Regions from separate parts of the Mesorhizobium sp. M1403 genome, predicted to be linked through region 2. Evidence: predicted binding sites of a transcription regulator. Region 2 holds the regulator's gene; the other holds the start of a gene.

Region 1 (15,197 bases), on a different contig from region 2:
CGGCTCGGGGGTGTGAAAACCGCCGCACCGGAAAAGTCGAACCGGTCGTCAGCCCTTGGCGACAGGCAGCGCGACGAAGCGGTTGCTGTCGTCGCGGGTGATCTGCATCAGCACCGCCTTGCGTCCGGACTTCACCGCGTCGGCCATCGCCTTGTCGATGTCGCCGGTGCCGGTCACTTCCGTCGAATTGACGGAGGTGATGACGTCACCGGGCTGGATGCCGCGATCGGCGGCATCGCTGTCGGGGTCGACATCGGTCACCACAAGACCCTTGCCGTTGTCGGACTTGGTGACGGTCAGGCCGAGATCGGCCAGCGTATCGGTCTTCGGCGCGGGTGCAGGCTGCTGGTCGGCCGAGGCCTGCTTGTCGCTGGACGGCAGCTTGCCGAGATCGACCTTGACCGCCTCGCTCTTGCCGTTGCGCCACACCGTGACATCGACCGATTTGCCGGGCGGGTAAGCGCCGATCAGACGGGCGAGTTCCTTCGGCGAAGCAACGTCCTTGCCGTCCACCTGAGTGATCACGTCACCTGCGGTGATGCCGGCCTTCTTGCCGGGACTGTTGTCCTGCGCGCTGGCAACGAGCGCGCCCTTGCCGGACCCAAGGCCAAGCGACTCGGCGATTTCGGGCGTGACCGGCTGGATTTCGACGCCGAGCCAGCCGCGCTGGACTGTGCCGTTTTTCATCAGATCCTGCACGACCTGCTTGGCGGTCGAAGCGGGAATGTCGAAGGCAATGCCGACGCTACCGCCCGACGGCGAGAAGATCGCGGTGTTGATGCCGACGACCTGGCCGTTGAGGTTGAAGGTCGGGCCGCCCGAATTGCCGCGGTTCACCGAGGCGTCGATCTGGATGAAGTCGTCATAGGGGCCGGCGCCGATATCGCGGCCGCGGGCCGAAACGATGCCTGCGGTAACCGTGCCGCCGAGGCCGAACGGATTGCCGACAGCCACCACCCAGTCGCCGACGCGAACCTTGGAATCATCGGCGAAGTCGACATAGGTGAACTTGTTGCCGTCATCGACCTTGAGCACGGCAAGGTCGGTGCGCGGATCGGTGCCGATCAGCTTGGCGTCAAGCTCCTTGCCGTCATTGGTCACCACGGTGAAGGCGGTGCCTTCCTCGACGACATGGTTGTTGGTGACGAGATAGCCGTCATCGGAGATGAAGAAGCCCGACCCTTGCGCCACCGGCCGCGGCTGGTCGTTGTTGCGGTCACGGTGTCCAAAACGGCGCATTCCGTTCGGACCCTGGTCGCCGCCTTGGTCGCCAAAGCCGCGGAACTCGCGGAAGAACCGGCGCAGCTGCGGATTGTCGGGAAGATTGCCTAGGCCGTCCTCGTCGTCCATCTGGCCGGAACCGTCATCGGCCGTCGACTGGATCTTGGCCTTGACGCGCACGCTGACGACCGCCGGCGAAACGCGCTCGACCACATCGGCGAAGCTCGGGACCTGCGGTGCCTCGACACGCACGGCATCGGCCAGAACCGGGGCTGTCCCGGTAGCAACAGCACCAAAGCCGATCGCGCCGGCAATGGCTAGGGATGCGGCTGCGGCCAGCAGGCGTTTGCGGGTGCGAAGATATGAATTGGGGGCAACATTCATGGTTCTCGTATCCTCTTTTCAAGGGACGCCCCTTGATTGGCATCCTCGACAAAGGAAATAGAGAGCCGCACATTACGGCGCCATTTCCGGTACATGAAACTTTCGTAATGTTAGGATCAATCGCGGCGGAGTATCGCGTCCAACGCCGCCTTCTCGTCCGAGGTCAGGGCAGCGGTCGCTGTCGAGCGGCGCGAGCGAGCGGCCAGCAGGATGAACGTCCCGCCAACGAGCAGCAGAAGAACTGGCGTGCCCCAGAGCAAGGCATTGCGCAGATTGAAGCGCGGCTTCAGCAGCACAAATTCGCCGTAGCGCGAAACGACATAGTCCATCACCTGCTGATCGGTATCGCCGGCGACCAGGCGCTGGCGCACAAGGATGCGCAGGTCACGGGCAAGGTCGGCATCGGACTCGTCGATCGACTGATTCTGGCAGACCATGCAGCGCAAGCCTTCCGACAAAGCGCGCGCCCTCGCCTCGAGCGCCGGGTCGGCGAGCACCTCGTCGGGCTTGACCGCCTGCGCGGCGCCGGCGAACAACAGCGCCAGCAAGAGGACCAGCGAGGCCAGCGTGACCCTTTGGCTCATGGCGGGCTCGCCGATGGCACGGCGCCCGCCGGCTTGCGGGACGACGGCGCGCCGACACGCAGGCGGCGGTCGAGCAGCGACATCGCCGCACCCGCCATCATCACCAGGCCGCCACCCCAGATCAGCGTCACCAGCGGCTTCCACCACAGACGAACGACTACAGAGCCGTCGCTGGCCTCGTCGCCAAGCGAGAGATAGAGCTGGCTGAAGCCGATCGTGCTGATGCCGGATTCGGTCGTTGTCATCTGGCGCACCGGGTATGAGCGCTTGGCTGAGGTGATCTCGCCAGCGATGCTGCCGTCAGCGCCAAGCAGGGCGAAGCGGCCGCGATCCTCGCTGTAGTTAGGCCCCTGGGCCGGGTAGAGCCCCTCGAAGCGCAGGGTGTGGCCGGACAGTTCGACTGTATCGCCGGCATGCATCGACAGGATTTTTTCGGTGCCGAAGCAAAGCGTGCCGACAATGCCGAGCGTCGTCAGGCCGAGGCCGAGATGCGCAAGCGCTGTGCCGAAGACCGAGCGCGGCAGGCCGGCGAAGCGCCTGAGCACGGTGGCGGGCGCGACGGTGCCGAAGCCGGATTTGACGGCGAGATCGGTGAACGCGCCGCAGATCAGCCAGAAGGCAAGGCCGACACCGAGTGCCGCCAACACCGAAGCGCCATCGATGAACAGGGCGGTCACCAGCACGGCGAGCAGCGCCGCCGCGAAAGCCGCCATCAGGCGTTGGGCGACCGCGAAAATGTCGCCGCGCTTCCAGGCGAGCAGTGGCCCGAACGGCACGACGACCAGCAGCGGCACCATCAGCGGGCCGAATGTCAGGTTGAAGAACGGCGCGCCGACAGAAATCTTGTCGGCCGAAAGCGCTTCGACTACGAGCGGGTAGAGCGTGCCGACCAGCACGGTGGCGGTGGCGGTGGTCAGGAACAGATTGTTGAGGACCAGCGCGCCTTCGCGCGAGATCGGGTGAAACAGGCCGCCGGCCGTCAGCCGGGAGGCGCGCAAGGCAAACAGCGCCAGCGAGCCGCCAATGAACAGCGTCAGGATGCAGAGGATGAAAACGCCGCGCGTCGGATCGGTGGCGAAGGCGTGCACTGAGGTCAGCACGCCGGAGCGCACCAGGAAGGTGCCGAGCAGCGACAGCGAGAAGGTCAGGATCGCCAGCAGCAGCGTCCAGATCTTCAGCGCCGAGCGCTTTTCCATGACGATCGCCGAATGCAGCAGCGCCGTGCCCGCCAGCCACGGCATGAAGGATGCGTTCTCGACGGGATCCCAGAACCAGAAGCCGCCCCAGCCGAGCTCGTAGTAGGCCCAGTAGGAGCCCATGGCGATGCCGCCGGTGAGGAACATCCAGGCGACCAGCGTCCACGGCCGCACCCAGCGCGCCCACGATGCGTCGATGCGGCCCTCGATGAGGGCGGCGACCGAGAAGGAAAAGCAGATCGAAAAGCCGACATAGCCGAGATAGAGCAGCGGCGGATGGATGGCGAGGCCGAGATCCTGCAGGATCGGGTTGAGATCGCGGCCCTCGATGGGCGCCGGATTGAGCCTGACGAACGGGTTCGACGTCGTCAGGATGAACAGCAAGAAAGTAGCGCCGATCGCTCCCTGCACCGCAAGCACATTGGCCCGGAGCGTCGCCGGAAGATTGCCGCCGAAGACGGCGACAAGCGCGCCGAAGAAGGTCAGGATCAGCACCCAGAGCAGCATCGAACCTTCGTGATTGCCCCAAGTGCCGGTGATCTTGTAGATCAGCGGCTGCAGCGAATGCGAGTTCTCCCAGACGCTCTCCACCGAAAAGTCGGAGCCTGCATACGCGGTCGCCAGCGCCACGAAGGACAGCGCTGTCAAGGCAAAGCCGGTCAGCGCGGCGGGTGCGCCGACGGCCATCATCTTGTGGTTGCCGGTGCGCGCACCGAACAGCGGCACCACCGTCTGCACCAGGGCCAGCGCAAACGCCAGGACCAGGGCGAAATGTCCGGTTTCAACCATTGTCGCCGCGCTCGCCAGGTTTTGCCGCAGGTTCTTGCCGCAAAACCGTGGAACACTTTTGCGGAACCTCTCTAGTCACTCTTGCTCTCCTGCCAGACGCCCTTGGCCTTGAGGCCGTCGGCCACTTCCTTGGGCATATAGGTCTCATCATGCTTGGCGAGCACGCTGTCGGCGACAAAGATTCCGTCAGGGCCGAACGAGCCTTCGGTGATCACGCCCTGCCCTTCCCGGAAAAGGTCGGGAAGAATGCCGGTATAGGTAACCTTGACGTCCTTCTGGTTGTCGGTCACCGAAAACGCGACGGTGGCGCCCTGGCTACGCTCTACTGTGCCTTTTTCGACGAGGCCGCCGAGCCTGATACGCTGGCCCGGCTGAAGGCTGGCGGTGGCCAGATCGGCCGGCATGTAGAAGTAGGAGGCCTTCTGGCCGAGCGCATAGAAGGTCAGCCCGGTGGCAATCCCGAGGAAGGCCAGCCCCGCAGCGATCACCGACAGTCGTTTCTGCTTGCGCGTCATCGTCTACTCCGTCGCCGTCACGCCGAGCGAGGCGGCAAAGGCGGTGAATTTCCTGGCCTGGTCGCTGTCCGCGCCAAAGACGGCGATACCGCGATTGAGTGCGTCACGCGCCTGATCTGTCTTGCCCAGCACAGCATAGGAACGAACGAGCTGCATCCACCCTTCCTCGTCGCGCGGATTTTGCCGAAGCTTTTCGTCGAGGCCGGCAACCATGGTGCTGATCATGGCTTGCCGGTCCTGCGGCGACATCGAGGAGGCAGCATCGATATCGTCGGCGCTCGGCCCTTTCGCGGGCGCCTCCGAAGCGACGTTGCGGGCGGCGGATTCAGCGAGCGCCTGCTCGACGGCGCCGCGCCACGGCGAGCCTTGCGGTAAGGCGGCGAGCATCTTTTGCCAGGCCGCCGTGGCTTCAGCTATGCGGCCTTCCTGTGCCATGGCCATGGCGAGATAGAACGTGGCCTTCGGGTTGGCCGGATCGAGCTTCAACGCCGCCTCGAACGCTGCCTGCGCATCGGCTGAGACAATGCCGCCGGCCGCATTGGCGATCGCCTCGCCAAGACCGGCCTGACGGGCGGCGCTGTCGCCGTCGAGGCGAATGGCGTTGCGATAGGCGGTGACCGCATCGGCGTATCGCTGCATGCGCAGATAGATCGGCGCCAGCACGTCCCAGCCGCGGCCATCGGATGGGTTGGCCGCCAGGTGCGCCTCGGCGCGGGCTATCAGTTCGTCGACCGAGCTGTCGGCGGGGTTCTTGGCCAGGCGTTCGCTGAGCGGCTGCGACGGCAGGTCGGGTGAGCCGAGCTGGCCATAGAGGCCCCAGCTGACCAGCGGAACCACCAGCACGGCAGCCGTTGCCACCAGTCTTGTCGACCGCGACGGCTGCGTCGCCGTCGCGTCGGCCTGGCCGGCATTGCTCAGCCGAAGGATGCGGCGGGCGATTTCGGTGCGTGCCTCTTCGGCCTCCATTGGCTGGATCAGGCCACGCGCCATATCGCGGTCAAGCTCAGCCAGCTGGTCGCGATAGACTTCAAGGTCGTGATTGCCGGCAGCGGACGCGTTCTTCGAACCGCCCGCCAGCGGCAGCAGCACCGCCAGGCTTGCACCCAGCGTCAGGATTGCGGCTATGACCCAGAACAGCATGGCTCTTCCAATAGAACGAGACCCTTGCCCTGCCAACACAAGCGTGCTGCGACGCTTTGGCGGGACCGCTCCGATCGATAGTGCCGGACCGGGATCGGCGTACCAACGGCCCGGGCGAGCTACGTCAGCGGCGTCCAGCTGCCGTCAGCATTGCGACAAGCGGTTCCACGCGCTGTGGCCCCAGCGGTGCCGGTAAACACCGTATGGGTGTATTGGCGGCAGTCCTGCGAGCCGACGCGATAGGGCTGGGCGGCGACCACTTCGCCGCGATGGGCCGAACCGTCGCTCTTCCAGGCCACTTTCTGGCCGCTCGCCGTGTATTCAAGCGCCTTGTATTCCGCCTCGAGCGCGCTGCGCTTCTCGGTCTCGCTCAAGCCGGCGCCGATCGAGCCGCCGACGAGGCCGCCGCCCATGGCGGAGATGATCGTCGTTCCGACCTTGGCGCCGCTGGGAGGCGTAGCGGCCGGGGTCACCGTAACGGCTGGGCCCTTGCCGAGCGTCGTGCAGCCGGAGACGGCGAGCAGAGCGGAAACGAGCGCGATGCGAATCTTCATGCCAATACCGGCTTTCTTGAGCTGGACCGCCGCGCTGTCAGCAGGCTGGCGCGGCCATAATGTCGATGTTTGTCGGAAATTTGGCCGCAGCCGGCCGCCTGGAAAAGCATTACTGAAGGCTCCGCAAACGAACCATCGCCTTCAATCCACTCATGACGGATCGTTCCAGCGCCAGAACGCCTCCATACTCGTTGACAAGGTCGGCGACAATGGCAAGTCCGAGTCCGCTGCCCGGTTTTGTCTCGTCGAGACGCCGTCCGCGCTGCAATACCTCGCGCGCCTTGTCGTCGGGAATGCCGGGGCCGTCATCCTCGATGCTAATCTCGAACAGATTGGCTGCGCCTTCCTCGCCGGCGACGGGCTTGACGGAAACGGCGACCGCGCTTCTTGCCCACTTCATCGCATTGTCGAGCAGATTGCCGAGCAGCTCCTCCAGGTCCTCGCGTTCGCCGGCAAAGACGATGTCGGTGGCCGGCAGCGAGAGCGACAGCGCCGTCTGCGGGTTGAGCTTCTGCAGCACCCGCACCATGCGCTGGACCAGCGGCGCCACCGGCGTCCGGTAGACGACGCTGTCGCGCTGCGCGGCGACGCGGGCACGTTGCAGATAGTGATCCACTTGCTTTTGCATGGAAGCGGCCTGCTCCGCGATCAGCTGGCCCTTGGGACCACCCAGCGCCCGCCCCTCGTTGAGCAGCACGGCCAGCGGCGTCTTCAGCGAGTGCGCGAGGTTGCCGACCTGCGTACGCGACCGCTCGACGATACGCCTGTTGTTCTCGATCAGCGCATTGGTCTCGTTTGCAAGCGGCTCGATCTCAGCCGGGAAACGGCCGTCGAGGCGTTGCGCGGTTCCTTCGCGCACCATGGCAAGCGCATTCCTGACCCGGCGCAACGGCTGCAGGCCGAGCAGGATGGCAATCGCATTGATGGCGATCATGCCGATGCCGAACAGCGACAGATAGGTCAAAAGGCGCTGCTGGAAGGTGGCGATTTCTTGCTCGAGCTCGGTCTGGTTGCCCATGACACGGAAGCGCGCGGCGCGGTTTTTCGCATCGAGGACGAACTCGCTCTCGAACACCTCCAGTTCCTCGCCGTCGATGCCGTCCGCCGAATAGCTGCGCTGGAAGCTGGCATTGAAGGGCACCTCGGCAACGCTTGGCGACGGGATCGCCTTGGTCATCGACGACGAATGGAGATCACCGTGCACGCCTTCCGAGGCAGGCTCGACCGACCAGTACCAGCCGGAATTCGGCTCCGAGAACCTCAGATCGCCAAGGTCGGGAGCGCCGGTCAACTGGCCGCTTTCGGAAACGCCGACCGAGCCGATCAGGTTGAACAGATGCGCCGAGAGCAGGCTGTCGAAACCGCGCTCGCTGGCCTGGCGATAGAGCGTGGTGATCAAGGTGAAGATGACGACCAGAGTGAGGATCGCCCAGACCGTGGAAAAGGCGATGACGCGAAACGCCAGCGAACGCGGCCATGACCGCAGCGACGGCGTGTTCGAGACGGCGGGTTTTGTAGGCAGCGGTTCCGCGTTACGCCTCCGGCTTACGCATGCGGTAGCCCATGCCGCGAACGGTTTCGATGATGTCGATGCCCATCTTCTTGCGAAGCCGTCCGACAAAGACCTCGATCGTGTTTGAATCGCGGTCGAAATCCTGGTCGTAGAGATGCTCGACCAGCTCGGTCCGGGACACCACGTCGCCCATATGGTGCATCAAATAGGCAAGCAGGCGGAATTCATGCGAGGTCAGCTTCAGCGGAACACCATCGACGTCGGCCTTGGAGGCCTTGGTGTCGAGGCGCAGCGGTCCGCAGGTCAGCTCCGACGAGGCATGCCCGGCGGCACGCCGGATCAAGGCCCGCACCCTGGCCAGGATTTCCTCGATGTGGAAGGGTTTGGTGACGTAGTCGTCGGCGCCGGCGTCGATACCGGCAACCTTGTCGCTCCAGCGGTCGCGTGCCGTCAGGATCAGCACCGGCATCTTGCGGCCGCCACGGCGCCAGCGCTCGACCACGCTGATGCCGTCCATCTGCGGCAGGCCGATGTCGAGCACGACGGCATCGTAGGGCTCGGTGTCGCCGAGAAAGTGCCCTTCCTCGCCGTCGAAAGCGCGATCGACGACATAGCCGGCATCGACCAGCGCGTCGCCGATCTGCCGGTTGAGATCCTTGTCATCTTCGACGACGAGTACGCGCATGCGGGAGGCCTGTTGAAGCTGTTCAGATATAGGCCGATTCCGGCAGACTGGGAAACGGCACGGTTCAGTTCAGCGGAACGACGATCTCCGAGCGACGCGGACGCTGCCCTTCTTTGCCCGGAACCAGCACGACGATGACGCAGACCGGCTGGCCGCCGCGTGTCGACTGCGAGGCCTTGGCCAGGGTGCCGCCATTCTGCTCGGCCACCTGCTGGCCGATCGCATAGCAGTCCGAGGCGGCGAGGACGACCGGTTGGGGCTGCTCGGGCACGACAACGGGGATCGCCATCGCCTGCGACGCAAGCAGACCGGCGGCTGAGAGCGCCAGTGCCGCGGTCCGGAAGTGGGAGCAAAGGATGTTCATGGTCAGCATTCTAACGCGCTGGTGCTGAACGTGATATGAACGGTGAACGCTCGAATGCATGCCCGCCACACCCCTGAAGCGCGAGATTACCGGATTGCCATTTCGCCGCCCGTCTCGCGAAATCGCCAAAGTTTAACCTAGCCCTCCGATCCTTCGCCGACAACCGGCATCATTTGGCGGAGAAGGCAATCGCTTCAGGTGTGCGCCGACTTCGACAATCGATCCGGGACAATCGATCCGGCAACCGAAGGCAGGTTCAGGCGAACCGACCTGAAACAAAAAAACCCGCTCGGCGGCGGGTCGTTGGCGCCAATCAGCACCATAGTGAAATTAGTAGCATAGCTGCCGGCACAAAGCAAGAACAAAATTGCCCGATTCTTACGGAGAGTGCCCGACGGTCAGCCCTCATCCTCGATCATGGCGCGGAAACGCAGCAGCCCGTGATGGGCCGAAAGGTCCTCGTCGTAGCGGGCTTCGGCGAATTCGAGCTTGAGATGGGCGCGGCGATGTTCGCCAAGCGAGAGTGCCGCATCTCGCAAGCGGGCGCTGACCAGGTCCATGATGTCGAGCGTTTCCTTGCTGGCCTCGGACTTCGACCAGACATGCAGCGTCAGCAACTGCTCGGCGTTGTTCTCCGTGCCCGTAGCCCAGTCGTAAACGCTGGTGCGGCCGAAGGTCATGTGGGGAAACGCAACATTTTCCGGCGCACGGTCGAACAATCTTGCGTCGCCCAGTGCCGCCGATAAATCGGGATCGCCATTCACTGCCTCGAATATGGCCTTCTGCAATTCGACGGGTGGCGCGGTCATTGTCTTTCCCCTCGCCCGTCGCGTCGACCTCCCTGCTGCGTAGCTGCGTTGCATGGCGGCATCCCGGCAAAGCGCGAATCAGCGCGTCTCATACGGATTATGAACCTTCATGATCTCGGGAATAAGCCCTGCTACTGGAACCCGCGACGCCGCGGCCTTTCGCGTCACGGACGCCCTTGAGGGTGACGCGAATTCATTTGGCGTGCAGGGCGTTCGAAGAACGATGCTATGAAGATGTCTGGTTTCCAAACATTCGAGGTCGTTTTCGTGCGCGAGCCATCGCTGCTGCCTGTTTTCGGAAAGCTTGGGGTCAGGGCGCGGCCGGTCGCGATTGCGGCGCCGACCATGTCGATGACCATCAAGAATTTGGTCAACCGCACTCGGGAGCTGCTCTCGGCGCACGGTAGCCTGGCCCTGAAGCTGTTCGTCGTTTTGTGGACGGTGCTTGTCCTGGCGGCAATATTCTTCGTCGCCCAAGCCTGACCGAGCGACATTCATCGATCGGGCGGAAACTAAAGGATGCCAAGATGGCAAACCGCTACGCGCTGCGTATGGAACGTCCTCACAGCTGGACCGTCTTCTACGTCTTCACCGGCCAGCCTGTCGAGCTCAAGCAGCAATCCATGGTCGGCATGAACACGTGCGATGCGCACGCGATGGTCGATCGGCTGAACAGTCATGACATCGCGGCGGGCGAAGGCGGACCGGAAGCCCCGAGAAAGCGTCTTGTGGACGGATCGCGACGGATCTAGCGAAAATCGGCCGCAGTCAGCACATATATGCTCCTGCGGGTGCGGGCATAGGCATTCCTGGCGACATCGTGGATCGAGCTGGAAGCCGTGTCGAAGGCCGCCAGATAGGTAGCTTCCGAGGCCGCCGTTCCCGGCTGCACTTTGGAGATGGCATCGGTTGCGACAGAGAAGGAAATCTGGAACATGCCGTCATGGCCGACGAAGCGGATGCGTTTGCTTGCCTCGTCGTAGCTGCGGCTGGGATTGGGAAATGTCAGGCTCATGATTTGGCCTCCCTCGATACGGATACGGCCTGCTTGACTGTCCGCGGCGCCCGCTTCCTCTTTGGGGCGACCGGATTCAGAGCTGCCGCCGCGCGATCCGCCTCTTCCTTGGCCAGTCGCAATTCCCTCAGTCTTGCCGTTTTGATCGCCCTGGCCTTGGCCTCCGAGAGATATTCGGCAGTTGCCTTGTTCCGCTCCGCCGTTTTCTTTTGATTTTCCATGAAGCGAGCCTGAGCTTTTTCCATGATGTTCTGATTGCCTTCGGCCATCGGTAAAATCTCCCTTGCAGCGAAAGTCGTGAGTGTGAACTTCACCATAAAATAGGTGTTCAAAGACAGAAATTCAATTTCATTAATATTCGGCAATGCCCGAACACCAAGGGATAGCCAGGCAAAATAATTCATTCAATATTTGACATGCCCCATGAATATTTTTTGGCACTCCTATCAATCGAGTGCCAAGGCGCCTATAGAGAGGGGCGGCCGCCTAAGCCGGCCCCAGAAAGAGTCCCCATGAAATTCCGGCCACTCCACGATCGCGTCGTCATTCGGCGCGCCGAAAGCGACACCAAATCCAAGGGCGGCATCATCATCCCCGACAATGCCAAGGAAAAACCGCAGGAAGGCGAAGTGATCGCCGTCGGGCCGGGCGCGCGGGACGAAAGCGGCGTGCTGATGGCGCTCGACGTCAAGGCCGGCGACCTCATCCTGTTCGGCAAATGGTCCGGCACCGAGGTCAAGATAGACGGCGAGGACCTTGTGATCATGAAGGAGGCCGACATCATGGGCATCATCGACAAGAGCGAGATGGGTATCATCGACAAGAGCGTGGCTACCAAGAAGGCCGCCTGATTGGAATGCCGCGCGCCCTGCCGGGCGCGCAAAGGATGCTCCAAGCTTTGATTCAGGCGCGCTGCAAGCGTCTTGCCACACCAACCGAACTGGAAAAAATCATGTCTGCCAAAGAAATCAAATTTTCCACCGACGCGCGTGACCGCATGCTGCGCGGTGTCGAAATCCTCAACAACGCCGTCAAGGTGACGCTCGGCCCTAAGGGCCGCAACGTCATCATCGACAAGGCCTATGGCGCGCCGCGCATCACCAAGGACGGGGTGACGGTGGCCAAGGAAATCGAACTTTCCGACAAGTTCGAGAACATGGGCGCACAGATGGTGCGCGAAGTGGCCTCGAAGACCAACGACCTCGCCGGCGACGGCACCACCACCGCCACGGTGCTTGCCGCTTCCATCCTGCGCGAGGGCGCCAAATTCGTTGCCGCCGGCATGAACCCGATGGACCTCAAGCGCGGCATCGACCTTGCCGTCACCGCCGTCGTCAAGGAAATCCAGGCTCGAGCCAAGAAGGTCAAGTCCTCAGGCGAGATCGCGCAGGTCGGCACCATTGCCGCCAATGGCGACACCAGCGTCGGTGCCATGATCGCGAAGGCGATGGACAAGGTCGGCAATGACGGCGTCATCACCGTTGAGGAGGCCAAGACCGCCGAAACCGAACTCGACGTCGTCGAAGGCATGCAGTTCGACCGCGGCTATCTCTCGCCCTATTTCGTCACCAATGCCGAGAAGATGCGCGTCGAGCTGGAGGAGCCTTACGTGCTCATCCATGAAAAGAAGCTCGGTAATCTGCAGGCGCTGCTGCCCATCCTCGAGGCCGTGGTGCAAAGCGGCAGGCCGCTGTTGATCATCTCCGAGGACGTCGAGGGCGAAGCGCTGGCGACGCTGGTCGTCAACAAGCTGCGCGGCGGCCTCAAGGTCGCGGCCGTCAAGGCGCCTGGCTTCGGTGACCGCCGCAAGGCGATGCTGGAAGACATCGCCGTGCTCACCGCCGGACAGATGATTTCCGAGGATCTCGGCATCAAGCTGGAGAACATCACCATAGACATGCTCGGCCGCGCCAAGCGCGTGCTGATCGAGAAGGACACCACCACGATCATCGACGGCGCCGGCGAGAAGGCCACCATCCAGGCGCGCGTCCAGCAGATCAAGGGGCAGATCGAGGAAACCACTTCCGACTACGACAAGGAGAAGCTGCAGGAACGTCTCGCCAAGCTGGCGGGCGGCGTTGCCGTCATCCGCGTCGGCGGCGCCACCGAATCCGAGGTCAAGGAAAAGAAGGACCGCATCGACGATGCGCTGAACGCCACCCGCGCGGCCGTCGAGGAAGGCATCGTTCCCGGCGGCGGCGTCGCGTTGCTGCGCGCCAAGGCTGTGCTGAACGGGCTGACCGGAGCCAATGCCGATGTAACGGCGGGCATTTCGATCGTGTCGAGAGCGCTCGAAGCGCCGATCCGGCAGATCGCCGAGAATTCCGGCGTCGAAGGTTCGATTGTCGTCGGCAAACTCGCCGACAGCAAGGACCACAATCAGGGCTTCGATGCCCAGAACGAGGTCTATGTCGACATGATCAAGGCCGGCATCGTCGACCCCGCGAAGGTGGTGCGGACGGCGCTGCAGGACGCGGGCTCGATTGCGGCGCTACTGATCACTGCTGAGGCCATGATCACAGACGTTTCAGCCAAGGAAGCCGCTGCTTCGCCCGGCGGCATGGGCTATTGACCAGCCGCTGCCGGAAACAAGCCTGAAAGACAGCCGCCGGGGGATATTCCCCGGCGCGCGCCATCGGCAAGGAGATCGATCCATGATCGCATTCGTCCCGAAGCCAAATGCAGCCACGAAGACCAAAGTGGCAGAGGAAAGCCGCTTCGATCGCATTCGCAGGCTTGCCGACAAGCACAGGAAAGCCGACGCCGGCACGATAGGCCGCGACCCGAAAAAGATCGCGGACAAGCGTCCCATGTGACGATTGCCAATCCTCGGCACCCCGCGCAAGCGCGGCACCAGACCCTTATCGCGTCTCGTCGCTGATCAGCGCCAGCTGAATGCGATTCTTGCCCGAACGCACAAGCGCCGTCAGTGCCTGCATGGTGCGGTCAAGCTATCTCCGAGCGGCGGCAACTGGGGCCGCTACTTGGCGGCGTCATCGTACCGTTGGTTCTGCGCCATGAGGTGGCGGACCACGAGGTGAAGGAAAGCCTGATCGTTCAATCCAGGCTCGACTGGACCATCGTGGAGCCGCCCAGGTTGAGCCGCCCAAGTTGAGCAATGGAGCGGCAACGGGTGAATTCCGCACGGCAAACGGCATCCGGTCGGCGTCGCTGCTGCCGACGCTGGCGCGTGCCGACCTTCATGCTAGCCCAACTCGACGGCACCACCTACTCGCGCAGGGCAGCCAACATCCTGCGCTGACGCCTCGCGGGAGCCGTCTTCCCCTCGACGAACCGCCCGCTATATCTTCATCGCCCTTACCTTCATCGCCCTTGTCGGCAGCACCAAAATGGACGAATAGTCTTGCAAGGCGCGCCGCCCTGAAATTGCCGGCATGCGGTTTCTCAGTTGGCGGCATCGCCGCAGCCGGATCCTGGAATGGCCAGTCCTTTGGAACCACGCAAGAGAAGAGGTCCGATCGCGGCAAGGCTGCTGGCGGTGGATGCGTGGATCGATTCCTCGGTCTACGAAATCGGCTTCAGGGCGCGTCAGTTCTGGGAAGCGGCGACCATCTTCTCGCGGCGTTTCCGCGTCGGCGGCTGGCGCCGCGGCATGATCGAACTGTTGAGTGAAGGGTTTACGCTCGGTGCCGGCGGCATCGTCGTGCTTTTGGCGCTGGCCTTGCCGGCCTTTCAGATAACCGCCGGCGACTGGCGCACGCAGGGCGATTTCGCCGTCACCTTCCTCGACCGCTACGGCAACGAGATCGGCCAGCGCGGCATCATCCAGCGCGATTCGGTGCCGGTCGACGAGATGCCCGACCATGTCATCAAGGCGGTGCTGGCCACCGAGGACCGGCGCTTCTTCGACCATTACGGCATCGACGTGCTTGGCCTGTCGCGGGCCATATTCGAGAACGTGCGGGCGAATTCCGTCGTCCAGGGCGGCTCGAGCATCACCCAGCAGCTGGCCAAGAACCTGTTCTTGACCAATGAGCGGACATTCGAGCGCAAGATCAAGGAAGCCTTCCTGTCGCTATGGCTCGAAGCCAATCTGTCGAAGAAGGAAATCCTGCAGCTTTACCTCGACCGCGCCTATATGGGCGGCGGCACCTTCGGCATCGAGGCGGCGGCAGATTTCTATTTCGGCAAGAGCGTCAAGGACCTGAACCTTGCCGAGGCGGCGATGCTGGCCGGCCTGTTCAAGGCACCGACCAAATATGCGCCGCACATAAACCTGCCCGCCGCCCGGGCGCGCGCCAATGTCGTGCTGTCCAACCTGGTCGATTCCGGCTTCATGACCGAAGGCCAGGTGCTACAGGCAAGATTACACCCGGCCGAAATCGTTGATCGCGGCGAGCAGAAAAGCCCCGACTATTATCTCGATTGGGCCTTCGAAGAGGTCAAGAAAATCGCCGCCAAAAGCGG
Region 2 (15,197 bases):
CGCGCCTCAACAGCCGCGTGTGCATCGGCGTCCACAGGCCATCCTTTACCAGATGGGTCTTTTCATCGACCATCAAGGTAGCGCTGATGTTTTCGCGCTCTTCGGTCGAAAGCTTGCGGTCGGGCATCGGCGTCAGCCAGATGTCGGCGTCGAGGCCGATCTGGTGCGAGGCATGGCCGGTAAGCATCGGTCCGCCGCGCGGTTGCGAGATGTCGCCGATCAGCAGGCCCGGCCAGCCGTCGGCTGCAGCATCGCGTGATAGTTTCTCGATTAGCGCGATCATTGCCGGATGGCCCCAACGGCGGTTGCGCGACGGTCGCATCACCTCCCAGTGCCGGCCGTCCATGGGCAGCGCGACGCCGCCGGAAAAACAGCCTTTGGAATAAAAGCCGATCGATTGCGCTGCTGCGAGTGCCGGCAGCTTTTTGGCGCCGAACAGCTCTTTTGCCCGTTGCTCGGCGCTCGCCGTTGGCGCGGCAAGCGTTAGGCCGGCGACGGCCAGTGCTGCCGTCAGCAGCAGTGTTTTTCCCGGCAAGGCTCGCTTTAACGTCTTCCCCAAGCTGGACCCCTCCGCGATTTGAACCGCATCATACCACGCCCCGCGCAACGTATCGATCACGACCGTTTCATCGGACTGCGCGCCTCGCCGTCGCGCCAGTCGCCGCTCGCCCACATGGCGTCGAGAGCCGAGCGGTAGTCGGGGAAGCGAAAGCCATAGCCGGCCGCCTTGATCGCCGCGTTGGCGACACGCTTGTTCTCGCCATAGAAGGACCGCGCCATGGGCGAAAGTTGGGCGGTCTCGAACGGAATTTCGGGCGGCGGCTCGATGCCCATCAACCTGGCGGCATAGGCGACGACGTCCTGCGGCGGCGCCGGCAGGTCGTCGGTGACGTTGAAGATGCCGCCGCGATCGCCTTCGGCTAGATGCCAGAGAGCGCCGGCAATATCGTCGCAATGGATGCGGTTGAACACCTGGCCCGGCTTGACCAGTCGCCGGGCGGTGCCGTTTTCGAGATTGACCAGGGCGTTGCGGCCCGGCCCATAAATGCCGGAAAGCCGCAGGATCGCCACCGGCCGGTGGATGTCGTGGCCCAGTTGCAGCCAATCCTGCTCGGCTGCGACACGCATCACCGACCGCTTCGACAACGGCCGGCATTCGGCGGCCTCGTCCACCCAGTTGCCGCCATGGTCGCCATAGACGCCGACGGTGGAGAGATAGGCGATCCATTCGAGCTCCGGCATGTTGGCCACGATCACCTCGCGTGCCGCGCCCAGCACCGGGTCGCCGGCCTCGTCCGGCGCGACCGAGACGACGAGATGGGTTGTCTTCCCAAGCGCATCGCCGATTTCGGAAGTCAGCGTGCCATCGAAACGCAGCGGCACGATACCGGCTTGCCGCAGCGCCGCGAATTTTTCCAGCGACCGTGTTGTACCGAAGATCGTTGTGTCGGCATCCCTGTTGGCGCCGGCGAAGGCCCTGCCCGAATAACCGGCGCCGAAGATGAAAATCTGCTTTTTTGTCATGTATGGGCCTCGATCGGCTTTGGCAGGGCCAGAAGCCATTCGCCTCTTACCGCCTCGTCACCTTCTAGTTGCAAAGCGGCTGCGGCACGTTCGGCAAATTCCTGACCCGGCACTAGCCGCGACAGCGCCCATACCGCGGCGCCGCGAACCAGCGGCGAGGCATCGTCGAGCAGCGCGCGGACGGCGCCGGCCAGCGACAAGTCCTGGGAATTGCCGGCCGCGATCAGCACGTTGCGGATAAAACGGTCACGGCCGATGCGCTTGACCGGCGAGCCCGAAAAAAGCGCGCGGAAGGCAGCGTCGTTCAGGCAAAGCAGCTCGGCGAGCGGCGGTTCGCGCAAGTCCGCGCGGGCGGCAAGCTTAGCCTCGGAGGCAGCTTGGGCGAATTTGTTCCACGGACAGGCGGCCAGGCAGTCGTCGCAGCCGTAGATGCGATTGCCGATCTTTTCCCGGAACTCATGTGGGATCGGTCCTTTGTTCTCGATGGTGAGGTATGAAATGCAGCGCCGCGCATCGAGCCGGTAAGGCGCCGGAAAGGCGTCCGTCGGGCAGGCGTCGAGACAGGCGCGGCAGGAGCCGCAATGATCGTCCTCAGGCGCGTCCGGCACCAGCTCGGCCGTCGTGAAGATAGTGCCGAGGAACAGCCAGGAACCATGGGCGCGGCTGACCAGGTTGGTGTGCTTGCCTTGCCAGCCGAGGCCGGCCGCCTCGGCCAGCGGCTTTTCCATCACCGGCGCGGTGTCGACAAACACTTTGACGTCGCCGCCGGTGCGCGCCACGAGCTTGCCGGCGATCGCCTTCAGCCGGCCTTTCATCACGTCATGATAATCGCGGTTCTGCGCATAGGCGGAGATCGCGCCGCGGTCGCGCTTTGTCTGGATGTCGCGTGGGTCGTGGTCGGGGCCGTAATTCATCGCCAGCACGATGATCGAGCGGACCTCTGGCCAGAGCGCCGCTGGTTTGCCTCGCCGCTCGAGCGTTTCGGCAATCCAGCCCATCGAGCCGTGAAAGCCGTCCGCAACGAATTCGGCCAGCCGTTCCGGCGCCCGCGGAATCGCATCGGGCGTTGTGACGGCGACGGCGTCAAAGCCGGCGTTCCGCGCCTCGCGGTCGATCAGCGCGCGCAGCTTTGCCGTATCAGAAATCGAGATCCGCATAATGTGACACCGGCGACAGGCCACGCACCCGGTCGGACAGAAGCGGCCGGAACGAAGGCCGTGATTTCACCCTTGTATACCATTCGCGCGCGGCGCTGTGTTCGCGCCAGTCGATCTCGCCGAGATAGTCGAGCACCGACAGTGCCGCCGCCGCCGCGAGATCGGCATAGGTGACCTTGTTGCCGGCCAGCCAATGACGGGTGCCGGCCAGCCAGTTGGTGTATTTCATGTGCTGGCGGATATTGGCGCGGGCGGCGCGGATCGCCGCCGAATCGGGCGAGCCGCCGCCTGCTGTTTCCGGCATGACCGGCTTCAGAACGCGCTCGCGCACCAGATGCCGGGTAACCTCGCTTTCCGCCTTGTTGAGGTACCAGTCGGTCAGCCGGCGGATTTCGGCGCGTTCCATCGGGTCTTCGGCGAATAGCCGCTTGTCGCGCTTGAGTACGCCGCGCGTCTCGTCGAGATATTCGGCAATGACCACTGCGCCAACAATCGGCACGTCGCCCTCGGCAAGCAGGATCGGCAGCGTGCCGGCCGGGTTCAGCGCCAGGAACTCCTTGCGCCGCGTCCACGGCTTCTCTTCGATCAGTGCCAGTTCCTCGCCATACTCGCCAAAGGCGAGGCGGACGAAGCGGCAGCTGGCGAACATCGGATGGTGGAAAAGCGTTAGCATGGTCCCGCGATAATAGAGCGCACTGGCAAATCGCCGGCTGCGCCGGTAAGTCTTGGCCGCCCGATTCAGGGGCTGTCAGGGTGCTGCGACCTATAGGGGGAGTTCCGCGCCGTGACAAGCAAGCCGTTTTCTCAAGCCCTCCCTCCAACGCCGAGGTTGCCATGGAAAGCCAGACCGTCGTCGAAGCGCTGCTGCTCGGCATGCTCGAGGGCCTGACCGAGTTTATTCCGGTGTCTTCGACCGGTCATATCCTGCTCGCCGGCCATTTCCTCGGCTTTCATTCGACCGGCAAGGCCTTCGAGATCCTGATCCAGCTCGGCGCCATATTGGCGATCCTCAGCGTCTATTTCCGCCGGCTCTGGAAGATGCTGCTCGAACTGCCATACGATCGGCTGACGCGGCATTTCGTCCTTGGCATTCTCATCGCGTTCCTGCCGGCGGCCGTCGTCGGCGCGCTGGCGCATGATTTCATCAAGACGGTGCTGTTCGAATCGCCGCGGCTGATCTGCATCATGCTGATCATCGGCGGCGTCATCCTGCTGCTGGTCGATCGCATGAAGCCGAAGCCATATTACCACGATGTCGAGCGGTTCCCGACCAGGCTCTATCTGCAGATCGGGCTGTTCCAGTGCTTGTCGCTGATCCCCGGCACATCGCGCTCGGGTTCGACCATCGTCGGCGCGCTGCTGCTCGGGGTCGACAAACGGGCGGCGGCGGAATTCTCCTTCTTCCTTGCCATCCCGACCATGGTCGGCGCCTTCGCCTTCGACCTGTTCAAGAACCGCAATGTGCTGAGCAGTGCCGACCTGCCTATCATCGCCGTCGGCTTCGTCGCCGCCTTCGTCACCGCGCTAATCGTCGTGCGCTTCCTGCTCGACTATGTCTCGCGCCATGGCTATGCGCTGTTCGGCTGGTGGCGGCTGGTCGTGGGCATCGTCGGCCTGGCGGGGCTGGCAATCTGGGGGTGAGCCGGCGCGGATAGCGCAATCCCAGCCGGAACTCTGTTCTTGCCCGAAGCCGAGCCATACGATCTTGTGGACGTATGGTTGGCAGGGGGAATGCATGAGCGAAGTTCTTGACGCCCTCGTTATTGGCGCCGGTCCGGCGGGGCTCGGCGTCAGCTACTTCTTGAAACGGCAGGGCCGCGACCACCGTGTGCTCGATCGAGGCCGGATCGGCGAAACGTGGCGAACGCAGCGATGGAATTCGTTTCGACTGAATTCGCCGACCATTCGCTCCATCTTACCCGGTGATTCCTACGAGGGGCCGGAGCCCTGGGGCGCGATAACCCACCACGAATTTGTCGCGTATCTCGAAGGCTATGCCGAGCGGCACCGCCTGCCGGTAAGCACCCAAACTCCGGTTCAAGAGCTGACGAGAGACGATGGGATCTTTCGCGTCACTACGGCGGCTCGTGGCGTGCTTCTGGCGCGCAATGTGGTGATCGCCACCGGCGACCAGAACCGACAGGTCCGGCCACCAGGGTCGGCGGACTTGCCGGCGGCAGTTCGCCAAGTCGATTCTTCGGCTTATCGCAACCCGGCCGAGTTCGAGAATGGCGCGGTGCTGGTGGTCGGCAGCGGCCAGTCGGGCGGCCAGATCGCCGAGGATCTGGCGGTGGCCGGACGTGCGGTCTTTTTGGCGACCAGCCGCAACGGCCGTTGGGTGCGGCGCTACCGCGGGGGCAACATACTTAAATGGCTGACGCTGTCCGGTTTTCTCGACGTTCCGCGCAAGGAACTCGTCCTCCCCTCCGGCAAGCTGCAGGCCCGCGCGCTGGTCGGCGCGACCCATACAATCAGCCTGCAATCGCTGAGTGCACAGGGCGTGGTGCTGCTCGGCCGCTTCAGGGGCGTGGAGAATGGCAGCCTCGTCTTCGGCGACGAACTCGACGACCATATGCGATTTGCCGACGAGGTTTCGGCGAATGCCAAGCGCCTGGTCGACGAGTACATTGAGCGCGCCGGCCTCGATGCGCCCCTGGCCGAGGATGATCCAGCCGAGACGGTTGCCCCGCGCTTGCCCGATCCTCCGATCCGCTCCCTCGACTGGACGGCGAGCGGCATCAGATCAGTGATCTGGTGCACGGGTTTCACCGGCGATTTCTCATGGGTCCGGCTTCCTGGCGCGCTCGATGTGGCCGGCCAGCCCGTCCACGAGGATGGCGTCGGCGCTGTTCCAGGTCTCTTTTTCGCCGGCCTCGATTTCGGGTCGACACGGAAATCGGGCACCATACCGGCCATTCCAGAGGAGGTGGCTGGCATTGTGGAGCGACTTGTCCAGGTGCGGCGGCCTTGACCTCGGCGCGTCTGGACCTCGGCTGGTCGTCGTCGGGCTGACAGCACTGGCCATATAGGGATGAGCCGGCGCAGTCATTCGGAATGGTCGCCCTGGAGACGCCAAAGGAGGTGCATCAAGGCGCGCGATCGGTCAGCGCGCTCGCACCTTCCTCAGCGGCGCAATGTGCGCAGCAGTAGATGATGTCATCCTGTTCGACGCCATGTCCGATGATCCGGCATCCGCAATGCGGACACGTCGGAGCAAGTTTCTGGACCGCGCATTCGAAGCTGTCGAATGTGTAGGTCTCCTCGGCCATCGTCACTTTGAAAGCCTTGTCGTAGTCATTCCCGCATTGATCGCATCTGGCCATAGTTCTTTTCCTTCTTTAATTGGCTTCAAGCTCGACCAACCTGTCGCGCGGCGATAGGTTCCCGCCAGGATCAGGGGGCCGTCCTAAGGCGGAGACGAGCGCGAGCCTACGCCTCGGCGCTGTTCGATCACGCGGATCACCTCGTCGATATCCCGCGGCTCGATGTCGAGTTCCTTCAGGCCCGGCGCGTCAATTGCTGCCACATTATCCTGACGCATAAGATCGATCTGGTTGCGCGTTATGGGGGCAGCCGGGAGGAGTTCCGCGACGCCAGCCAAGGCGTTCCATACAGCAAACGGCACCGGCATCAGCTTTACGTGCGTATCGAGCTGTCGGGCGATCTCCCGAAGCAGTTCCTTATAGGTATAGATACGCGGGCCACCGAATTCGAATATGGGTGAACCCTTGTGGCTTCGCCCGTCGATCAGCCTGCTCACTGCTTCCGCGACGTCGGCCACATAGACCGGCTGAAGCCGTGTGCCACCATCGCCGAACAGCGGATAGACCGGCAGGAGGCGTATCAGCCTCACAATGGTCGTGAGGAAAGCGTCGTCAGGTCCTGTCATGACGGCGGGACGCACAATGAAAGCGCCGGGAAATGCGTTTCCCACGGCAACTTCTCCGCGCCCACGTGCCCTTATATAATTCGAATCCGATTGAGGATCGGAGCCGATCCCTGAAATCTGGACGAACTGATCGATCTCGACCTTGCGCGACACGGCAGCGAGATCGGCCGCGGCTTTCACATGGACGCGTTCAAAGGTCTGGACGCCCTGCTCGACGTAAAGACTGATAGCATTCACGACCGCCTGTGATCCGGTAATGGCCGACCCAATCGAGGACGCATCCAATATATCCGCCTCGACTGCTTCGGGCATCCTTGTAATCGAGGAAAAGACCAGGGCCACGCGAGCCGGATGGCGAGATGCGGCGCGCACCGTGAAACCCCTTTCCAGGAGCCGCGTCACGATCCTGCGCCCGAGAAAGCCAGTTCCGCCGAACACGGTGACGATCCGTTCCTGGTTGAGATCGTCAGGATCCATTTGCCTCGCCATCCCTTGTCCTCGCACGCCTGCCACGAGGACTGCCCTGATCGGCATTTGAACCAGCCCGTCGAACATCAGGACGGTTGGAGAACAACGCAGGAACGCTTTTGTTCCAGTCAGTGCTGGGCGGAGACCAGGTCGACAAACCGATCGATTGAGCGAATCCAGGTGAGCGTCGGCACATGATCCAGGCAGCAAATGGCGCTACTTGCTTGTTCCCATCGACGAGACGACAGGCAATCGAATCTGAACCGGAGATCGCGGCAAAACCGACCCCACTTCGGGAATGACCTAGTTCCCCCCGTAAAAAACGTTCTCGACATGCACCGGCCAGCGCCACGGCAATACCGCCACCATGTCGAAGCGCACCGATAATTTTCCGTAGTCGGATTGGCGCGACAGCCAGAAATCGGCCGCGCCTTCGATGCGGCGCTCCGATTCGCGGCCGACGGCCTCCATCGCCTCGATCAGCGTACGGCGTGCCTTGACCTCGACGATCAGCACCAAATCGCCACGCCGCGCGATCAGGTCGATCTCGCCAAACCTGGTACGGTGGCGGCGGGCAAGAATCCGGTAGCCCTTCAGCATCAGCGCCGCCGCCGCCAGCCATTCACCGTGATGGCCGCGCCGGTAGGCCTTTTGCCGGCTGGCGCTTGGCCGTTCAGCCATCGCCGTCTCCGCCGGCCCCGTCTCTTCCGGCATTCCTGAGGTCGAGCAGCCGTCGGTAGAGCGTCTGTTTTTGGCCACCCGTCATCTTGGCGGCTTCCGCCGCCGCCTTGGAGGCCGGCATCTCGGCGGCCAGCGAAAGCAGCAGCCGGTCGATGTCTTCAGGCTCATCAGCGACCGCATCGGCCGGGCCGACGCAGATGACGATTTCGCCCTTAGGCGTATCGGCTGCCGCGTAATGGCCGGCGAGTGACTGCAGGGTGCCGGTCCGCATCTCCTCGAAAGTCTTGGTCAGCTCGCGGCCGATCGCCGCCTTGCGGGCGCCGCCCAGCACCTCGACCATGGCACTGAGCGTCTCGGCCAGCCGGCGCGGCGATTCGAAGAAGATCAACGTTGCCGGCACCGCCTTCAGCGCTTCCAGCCGCGTCAGCCGCTGGCCGGTCTTCACCGGCAGGAAGCCGGCAAACAGAAAGGCGTCCGAAGGCAGGCCGGATGCCGTCAGAGCGGCAAGTGGCGCCGACGGTCCGGGGATCGGCACGACACGAATGCCGCGTTCCAGCGCCTCGCCAACCAGCCGGTAGCCGGGATCGGAGATGAGCGGTGTGCCGGCATCAGAGATCAGCGCTACGCTCTGCCCGGCCAGCAGTGCCGCGATCAGCTTCGGCCCGGCCTCGGCGGCATTGTGCTCGTGATAGGCGGTGGTGCGGCGGCGGATGCCGTAGCGGTCGAGCAGGACGCGCGAAACACGCGTGTCCTCGCAGGCGACGATATCTGCGGCGGCGAGCGTTTCCAGCGCGCGCAGCGTGATGTCGGCGAGATTGCCGATCGGCGTAGCCACCAGATAGAGCGCGGGCTCGAGCGGCCGGGCGGCGATCTCGGTCTGCCCGACCACATAACTGCGTTTGGCCAATTCGCCGGTCACCTGCACAACTCCGTTCGACCCTGTTTGGCACGGCTCACGCCTGGTTGCAAAAGCCTGGGTTGCAAACGCCCGGTTCCAAACGGGGTCCCGACGTGAACCGGCCGCCATGCCTTTGCCATAGTAGGGAACGAAACCGTTGCCGGCGAATTTTAACCCTGATCTCGGGAGGAGCAGGATGGACAGCCTGACGATACAGGACGTTTTCGAACCCTATTATGCCGGCCGCAAGCGCTTCGCCGCGCCAGGCGACAAGAGCCTGCGTGGCAACGCGGATGGCGAGGCCAGGAAACCGCTCGCACGCCAGCCATTGGCCGAGAGCAAGCCCGTAACCGAAACCGACAGCACGACGGAGCACTGACCGGACGATGCCCAATCGCTTCGATATTTTCATCACCCGTCTCGAAACAAAAAGCGCCCGCGATGGCGCAGCATCACATCCCACAGGCGACCAGCATTCTGCCCCGCGCGACAAGAGCGAGATCAAGCAGACCCGCTCCGGAGAAGCGCATGCCGAGAAGGACCGCGGCAAGCGTCGTTTCAAGCACGACGCTTAGCCGGGCACTTCGTCCTTCGCTAGGCCGCGATCGATCTCGCCTTGCGGATAGCTTCGGCATTTGGCCGAGGTGCGGCTTTCGAGGCCTTCACCGTTCTATCGATCTTATAGATCAGACCATCCTCAATATCGACATCACCTAAAAACCCTCCCCGAAAACGATGAAGGGGTTGAGCTTCGCTGTGGTAGCTAAATAAAGGAATATTATTGATAAAATGGTTTGTTGTGTTTGTAACCGTTACCTTATCTAGCCGAACCGGAGAGTTAATGGCCGATCTTATTCTGTCAACAAACTTGATAATCGTGGTGGGTCCATACGTTTGAACGTCGGGTGTAGCAATAAAGAGCTGCCAATCAGCAGAGTCTTGTAAACATAACCAAGCCGCGATTGATATGGGAAGCCCAGCTTTTTCCAAAGCGTGTACGAGGTTGCGACCGCCGTCGATATCAAAGTCTACCAATGGTGTCTTAGCCATGAGAGCACTCCTGTACCTCTTTGGACTACCGCGCGAACCATGTCCGTGGCCTCTACCTGCGACCAGGCTTTATACCTCGAATTGATGTTCCATGCCCGTACGGTCGCCCAGTTTGCGCGAAATGCCGGACGAACCTGTTCTTCAGCGTTCAGGTGACCATCCAACTGGGCCAGCCTAACCAATTTTACAAGATCGTGGCCGTCCCTATAAAAGTCTTCGACCAACTTTTTGTCGGGGACGTCGTTGGCTCGAAAGAGGGTAGATATCTTGGCCTTCAGCGCACATTCAACTGAAATCCCTGCAATATGGTAAGCTACATCATAGCGACCATTTGCAAGTAATGTGGACGCACTTCGTCCAAGCTCTCTTGACCGTGCCTTCCATTCGTCTCGTGTCATTTTCGCCCCTAAGACACGATCTGGATCTTAGTACCGAATAAGCTCGTTACAACTCCCTTCGAGGATTTACTACCGGGCCAGATCCGCCACGACCGCATCGAGCACGATCATGCCGGCCGGCGTGGCGCGCAGGCGGGTATTGCCGATCGGCGCCACCAGGCCTTCGTGCTGCAGCACCGACAGCCGTGCCGTCGACAGGCCGCGCCCTGAGAAGGCCTCGTAGCGGGAAAGGTCGATGCCTTCCGCCAGCCTTAGCCCCATCAGCAGGAACTCGTCGGCTTCGTCCGATCGCGTCAGGATCTCGCCGCCGGTGACGCCATGGCCCTTGGCCTCGACCAGATTGGCCCAGGTCTCCGGCATTTTCTCGGCGATTGTCACCACGCGCCGCCCGCTCTCGACGAAACGGCCATGCGCGCCGGGACCGACGCCGACATATTCGCCATAGCGCCAGTAGGTGAGATTGTGCCGGCTTTCGGCGCCGGGTCTGGCGTGGTTGGAAATCTCGTAGGCCGGCAGTCCGTGCGCGGCGGTGATCTCCTGCGTCAACGCATAGAGATCGGCGGCAACATCATTGTCTGGAATGATGAATTTCCTTGCTGCATGCAGTGCATGGAACGGCGTGCCTTCCTCGATAGTCAGTTGGTACAGCGACAGATGGTCGGCGGCGTGGCCGATCGCCTGCTCGAGTTCCGTCTGCCACGCTTCAGGCGTCTGGTCCGGCCGCGCGTAGATCAGGTCGAACGACAGCCGTGGGAAAATCTCGCGCGCCAGGCCGATCGCATGCAGGGCCTCATCGACATTGTGCAAACGGCCGAGAAAGCGCAGATCCTTGTCGTTCAGCGCCTGCACGCCAAGCGACACCCGGTTAACGCCCGCCGCGCGATAGCCGCGAAAGCGCTCGGCCTCGACCGAGGAAGGATTGGCCTCCAGCGTCACCTCGATGCCATCTGGTACCGTCCAGTTCTTCGCCACGGCATCCAGCACCGCCGCCACGGTCTGCGGCTTCATCAGCGACGGCGTACCGCCACCGAGAAAGATGCTTGTCACCTCGCGCGGCCCGGTGCGGCCGCGCATGGTCGCCAGCTCGGCCTCGAAGGCGCGCGCAAAACGCTCCTGGTCGACCGGCTGGTGGCGGACATGGCTGTTGAAGTCGCAATAGGGGCACTTGGCCGCGCAGAACGGCCAGTGGATGTAGACGCCGAAACCCGGGCTGCGGTCGAGCAGCATAGTCATGCGGCGGCCAATCGGGCTTGCGCGAATTTCTGGAAGGCGCGGGCGCGGTGCGACAACGCTGTCGGCTGGCCGGGCTTCCAGCCATGTTTTTCCTCAGCGGTCATCTCGCCGAAAGTCTTTTCGAACCCGTTGGGCAAGAACACCGGGTCGTAGCCGAAGCCGAGTTCGCCGCGCGGCGGCCATACCAGCGTACCCTCGACCTCGCCGCGAAAATATTCAGCTTGGCCGTCGGGAAAGGCCAGGCAGATGACCGCGACAAAGCGGCCCTTGCGCTGAGCAGGCGCGATCGCGCCAACTTCCTGCAAGGCCACTTCCGTGCGCTGCATGGCCATGCCGAAGTCGCGGGGGCCGTCCGGCGTCTCGGCCCAGTTGGCAGTGTAGACGCCGGGTGCGCCGTCGAGCGCATCGACACATAGGCCGGAATCGTCCGACAGCGCCGGCAATCCAGTGGCCTTGGCAGCGGCCAAGGCTTTTATGAGGGCGTTCTCCTCGAAAGTGGTGCCGGTCTCGTCCGGTTCCGGCAGGCCGTACTCCTTGGCCGACTTCGCTTCTATGCCGAACGGCGCCATCAGATCGGCGAATTCGCGCAATTTGCCGGCATTGTGGCTTGCGACGACGATCTTATGCCCATCAAGCGAATGAACAGTTGGCGAATGCATCAGATGCCCCAAATTCTTGGCTCGGCGAATTCGATCGAATTGCCCGAGGGGTCGCGAATATAGATCGAGCGGCCGCCTTGCGGCCACTCGAACTCGCTTTCGATGGCGATGCTCTTTGCTTCCAGGTGCGCTTTCCAGCGCACGATCTCGTCGGCGCTTGCGGCGAAACAGAGATGGCCCTCGCCGACCGCGCCATGCGGCGGCACCGGCAGCCTGGCATCGGACGCCGGCGGCACTTTGGTCGCCTCGGCATTGAAGATAAGCAGCACGCCGTCGCCGCAGCGGAAGAAGAGATGCCTGCCGTCGACCCTGCCGAGCGGATCGAGCCCGAGGACGCCCGAATAGAACTGTTCCGCGGCAGCAAGATCCGTCACGTAGAGTGCTGATTCCAGGATTGCGGAAGGGGTCACAGGATTATCAATCCTCATCGTCATAAACTGAAGATCAGTCCACCGCCATCTGCTGCAGGCTGACCAGGCGCTGAATGCCCTTCTTGGCCAGCCCCATCAAGGCCGCGAACTGCTCTTCCGAGAACGGCTCGCCCTCGGCCGTGCCCTGGATCTCGACGATGCCGCCCTTGCCGGTCATGACGAAATTGGCGTCGGTTCCGGCCGAGGAATCCTCGATATAGTCAAGGTCGATGACCGGCTGACCATCATGGATGCCGCAGGAGATCGCCGCAACGTGATCCTTCAGCACCTTGCCCAGGCTCGCCATTTGGCGGGCTTCCATCCAGCGCAGGCAATCGTAAAGCGCCACCCAGCCGCCGGTGATCGAAGCGGTGCGCGTGCCGCCATCGGCCTGGATCACATCACAGTCGACGGTGATCTGCTGCTCGCCGAGCGCCTGCAGATCGACCACGGCGCGCAGGGAGCGGCCGATCAGCCGCTGGATCTCCAGCGTGCGGCCGCCTTGTTTGCCGGCCGAAGCCTCGCGGCGCATGCGCTCGCCGGTCGAACGCGGCAGCATGCCGTATTCCGCCGTCACCCAGCCCTTACCGGAGTTGCGCATCCAACCCGGCACCTTTTCCTCCAGGCTGGCCGTGCACAGCACATGCGTGTCGCCGAACTTCACCAGGCACGAGCCTTCCGCATGCTTGGAGACGCCGCGCTCGAAGGAGATGGGGCGCATTTCGTCGAACTGGCGTTTGGAAGGGCGCATTCAGGCTTCTTTCTTTCTTCGGGATCTTGGCCGGCTTGTAGCCGCACGGGGCGTGAGGCGCAAAGGAAAATGGACCGGTTGCGCCGACGCCGCGGAAGTCTATATCTTCGGGCCGGAGGTTTTTGGCTCGAAATGACCAAGGCAGTCGATCCCGGTTCGCAATCGCACGTGCTCCCGTCGCACGCGCTGCAATCGCCCGCGCTTCAATCGCTCGACATGCGTTCGCGCGACATCTTCCGGCGCATCGTCGATTCTTATCTGAGGGATGGCGAGCCGGTCGGCTCGCGCAGCCTGTCGCGCATCCTGCCGTCGTCGCTATCGCCGGCCACCATCCGCAACGTGATGAGCGACCTCGAGCATCTCGGCCTGATCTATGCGCCGCATATTTCGGCCGGCCGTCTGCCGACCCAGGCTGGCCTGCGCTTCTTCGTCGATGCGTTCATGGAACTCGGTGACCTCTCCGACGAGGAGCGCCGCACCATCGAGGCGCAGGTGCGCGCCTCCGGCTCGGGCGCGACGCTGGAGCATATGCTGACCGAGGCCAGCCAGATGCTGTCCGGCATGTCGCGCGGCGCCGGCCTCGTGCTCGCCGCCAAGAACGAGGTGGCGCTGAAGCACATCGAATTCATCCAGCTCGAGCCGACCAAGGCGTTGGCCGTGCTGGTCTCGCAGAACGGCGACGTCGAAAATCGCGTCGTCGATCTGCCCGCCGGCATCACCGTCTCGCAATTGCACGAAGCCTCCAATTTCCTCAACGCCCATATTCGCGGCCGCACCCTGGCCGAAGCGCGGGTCGAGATCGCCCGCATCAAGGAAGAGACCAGGGCAGCCCTCGATACGCTTTCACAGGATCTGGTCGAGAAGGGCCTGGCGGTCTGGGCAGGCGCCGAAAGCGGGGTGCCTGGGCGGCTTATCGTGCGCGGCCGCGCCAATCTCCTGGAAAACGTCACTGCCCAGGCCGACATCGAATTGCTGCGGCATCTCTTCGAGGATCTCGAAACCCAGGACGGACTGATCCAGCTCCTCGACCTCGCCGAGGAGGGCCCGGGCGTGCGCATCTTCATCGGTTCGGAAAACAAGCTGTTTTCTCTGTCGGGCTCATCACTGGTGGTGGCACCCTATCGCGACAAGGACGCCCGCGTCGTCGGTGCGCTCGGCGTCATCGGGCCGACGCGGCTGAATTATGCGCGCATAGTACCGATGGTCGACTATACCGCGCAGCTGATTTCGCGCATGCTGCGCTAGGAGCCGCCGCGGCCTGCCGCAAGGAGAAAAAGAATGGCGCTGGAATCGTTCAAGGCCCAGATCAGCCTGCTGCTCGAAGAAATGATCAACCAGCCAGAGGATCAGCACGAGGTGCAAGAGCAGTTGCGCGAGAAGCTGCAAGAGATGCGGGCCATGGGCTTGCCGCTGCCGGCCGATCTGGTCGCGCTGGAAAAGCGCCTCGACGACGATTTCTACGCCGCCGGCAAGTGAATCGGGGTTCGGCTTCAAATCCTCGTGTGCTGGACGGCCGCTTGGAACGACCAATGCCTCATCCTGTTTGCCCTTTTCGAGGCGAATCCCGGAGGACGTTGATGATCCGATCTGGCGGCTTTGCGGCCATTGCCGCTGCTCTCCTTGTTGCGACACCGGCAGCCGCCCAGCAGGCGGATCAGAAGGTGCTCAAAGGCGAAGCCGCTTTTGGCGATTGGCACGCCGACAGGCCTGGCACCCGCCGCCTGATCGGGCCGCAAGACATGCCGCCAGCCGATCCCGCCCAATCCGCGTCGAACGGCGCCGGCGTGGCGGAACGGCCCGAAAGGGCCAAGCCAGATTTGCCGCCGGGCTTTTCGGCCGAACTGATCGCATCCGGCATCGTCAATCCGCGCGTCGTGCGCGTCGCTCCGAATGGCGACCTGTTCGTTGCCAACAGCCATGCCGACCAGATACGTGTCTATCGTCTCGCCGAGGGCAGCGCCAAGCCCATCGAGAAAGCGATCTTCGCCAAGGGGCTCAGTTATCCCTACGGCATCGCCTTCTATCCGCCAGGAGACAAGCCGCAATGGGTCTATGTCGCAAACAGCGACAGCATCGTCC

What was found. Region 2 encodes HrcA, which represses chaperone genes, less so after heat shock. Its sites were predicted from a motif close to GTTAGCACTCNCNNNNNGNGAGTGCTAAC; they were not measured.
Region 1: the regulator HrcA is predicted to act here: its motif matches at 11,203-11,231, upstream of NKH01_RS21395 (co-chaperone GroES).

The regions. Positions count from the first base shown of each region.
Region 1 is NZ_JAMYKY010000014.1:42,618-57,814, reverse strand. It holds gene NKH01_RS21465 (Do family serine endopeptidase) at 49-1,605, opposite strand; gene NKH01_RS21460 (cytochrome c-type biogenesis protein) at 1,722-2,189, opposite strand; gene NKH01_RS21455 (heme lyase CcmF/NrfE family subunit) at 2,186-4,174, opposite strand; gene ccmE (cytochrome c maturation protein CcmE) at 4,246-4,689, opposite strand; gene ccmI (c-type cytochrome biogenesis protein CcmI) at 4,693-5,829, opposite strand; gene NKH01_RS21440 (RT0821/Lpp0805 family surface protein) at 5,949-6,383, opposite strand; gene NKH01_RS21435 (ATP-binding protein) at 6,493-7,905, opposite strand; gene NKH01_RS21430 (response regulator transcription factor) at 7,916-8,581, opposite strand; gene NKH01_RS21425 (hypothetical protein) at 8,646-8,945, opposite strand; gene NKH01_RS21420 (DUF3168 domain-containing protein) at 9,344-9,754, opposite strand; gene NKH01_RS21415 (hypothetical protein) at 9,989-10,237, shown strand; gene NKH01_RS21410 (hypothetical protein) at 10,282-10,506, shown strand; gene NKH01_RS21405 (DUF1488 family protein) at 10,503-10,769, opposite strand; gene NKH01_RS21400 (hypothetical protein) at 10,766-11,038, opposite strand; gene NKH01_RS21395 (co-chaperone GroES) at 11,282-11,620, shown strand; gene groL (chaperonin GroEL) at 11,722-13,341, shown strand; gene NKH01_RS21385 (hypothetical protein) at 13,424-13,585, shown strand; gene NKH01_RS21380 (transglycosylase domain-containing protein) at 14,209-15,197, shown strand, end outside.
Region 2 is NZ_JAMYKY010000026.1:6,874-22,070, reverse strand. It holds gene mepA (penicillin-insensitive murein endopeptidase) at 1-559, opposite strand, end outside; gene NKH01_RS28505 (SDR family oxidoreductase) at 616-1,524, opposite strand; gene queG (tRNA epoxyqueuosine(34) reductase QueG) at 1,521-2,681, opposite strand; gene NKH01_RS28495 (glutathione S-transferase family protein) at 2,662-3,354, opposite strand; gene NKH01_RS28490 (undecaprenyl-diphosphate phosphatase) at 3,516-4,322, shown strand; gene NKH01_RS28485 (flavin-containing monooxygenase) at 4,417-5,652, shown strand; gene NKH01_RS28480 (metallothionein) at 5,768-6,004, opposite strand; gene NKH01_RS28475 (complex I NDUFA9 subunit family protein) at 6,088-7,125, opposite strand; gene NKH01_RS28470 (YraN family protein) at 7,342-7,719, opposite strand; gene rsmI (16S rRNA (cytidine(1402)-2'-O)-methyltransferase) at 7,712-8,638, opposite strand; gene NKH01_RS28460 (hypothetical protein) at 8,814-8,996, shown strand; gene NKH01_RS28455 (hypothetical protein) at 9,004-9,192, shown strand; gene NKH01_RS28450 (hypothetical protein) at 9,212-9,667, opposite strand; gene hemW (radical SAM family heme chaperone HemW) at 10,135-11,298, opposite strand; gene rdgB (RdgB/HAM1 family non-canonical purine NTP pyrophosphatase) at 11,295-11,957, opposite strand; gene NKH01_RS28435 (VOC family protein) at 11,957-12,367, opposite strand; gene rph (ribonuclease PH) at 12,402-13,118, opposite strand; gene hrcA (heat-inducible transcriptional repressor HrcA) at 13,251-14,363, shown strand; gene NKH01_RS28420 (hypothetical protein) at 14,397-14,594, shown strand; gene NKH01_RS28415 (PQQ-dependent sugar dehydrogenase) at 14,696-15,197, shown strand, end outside.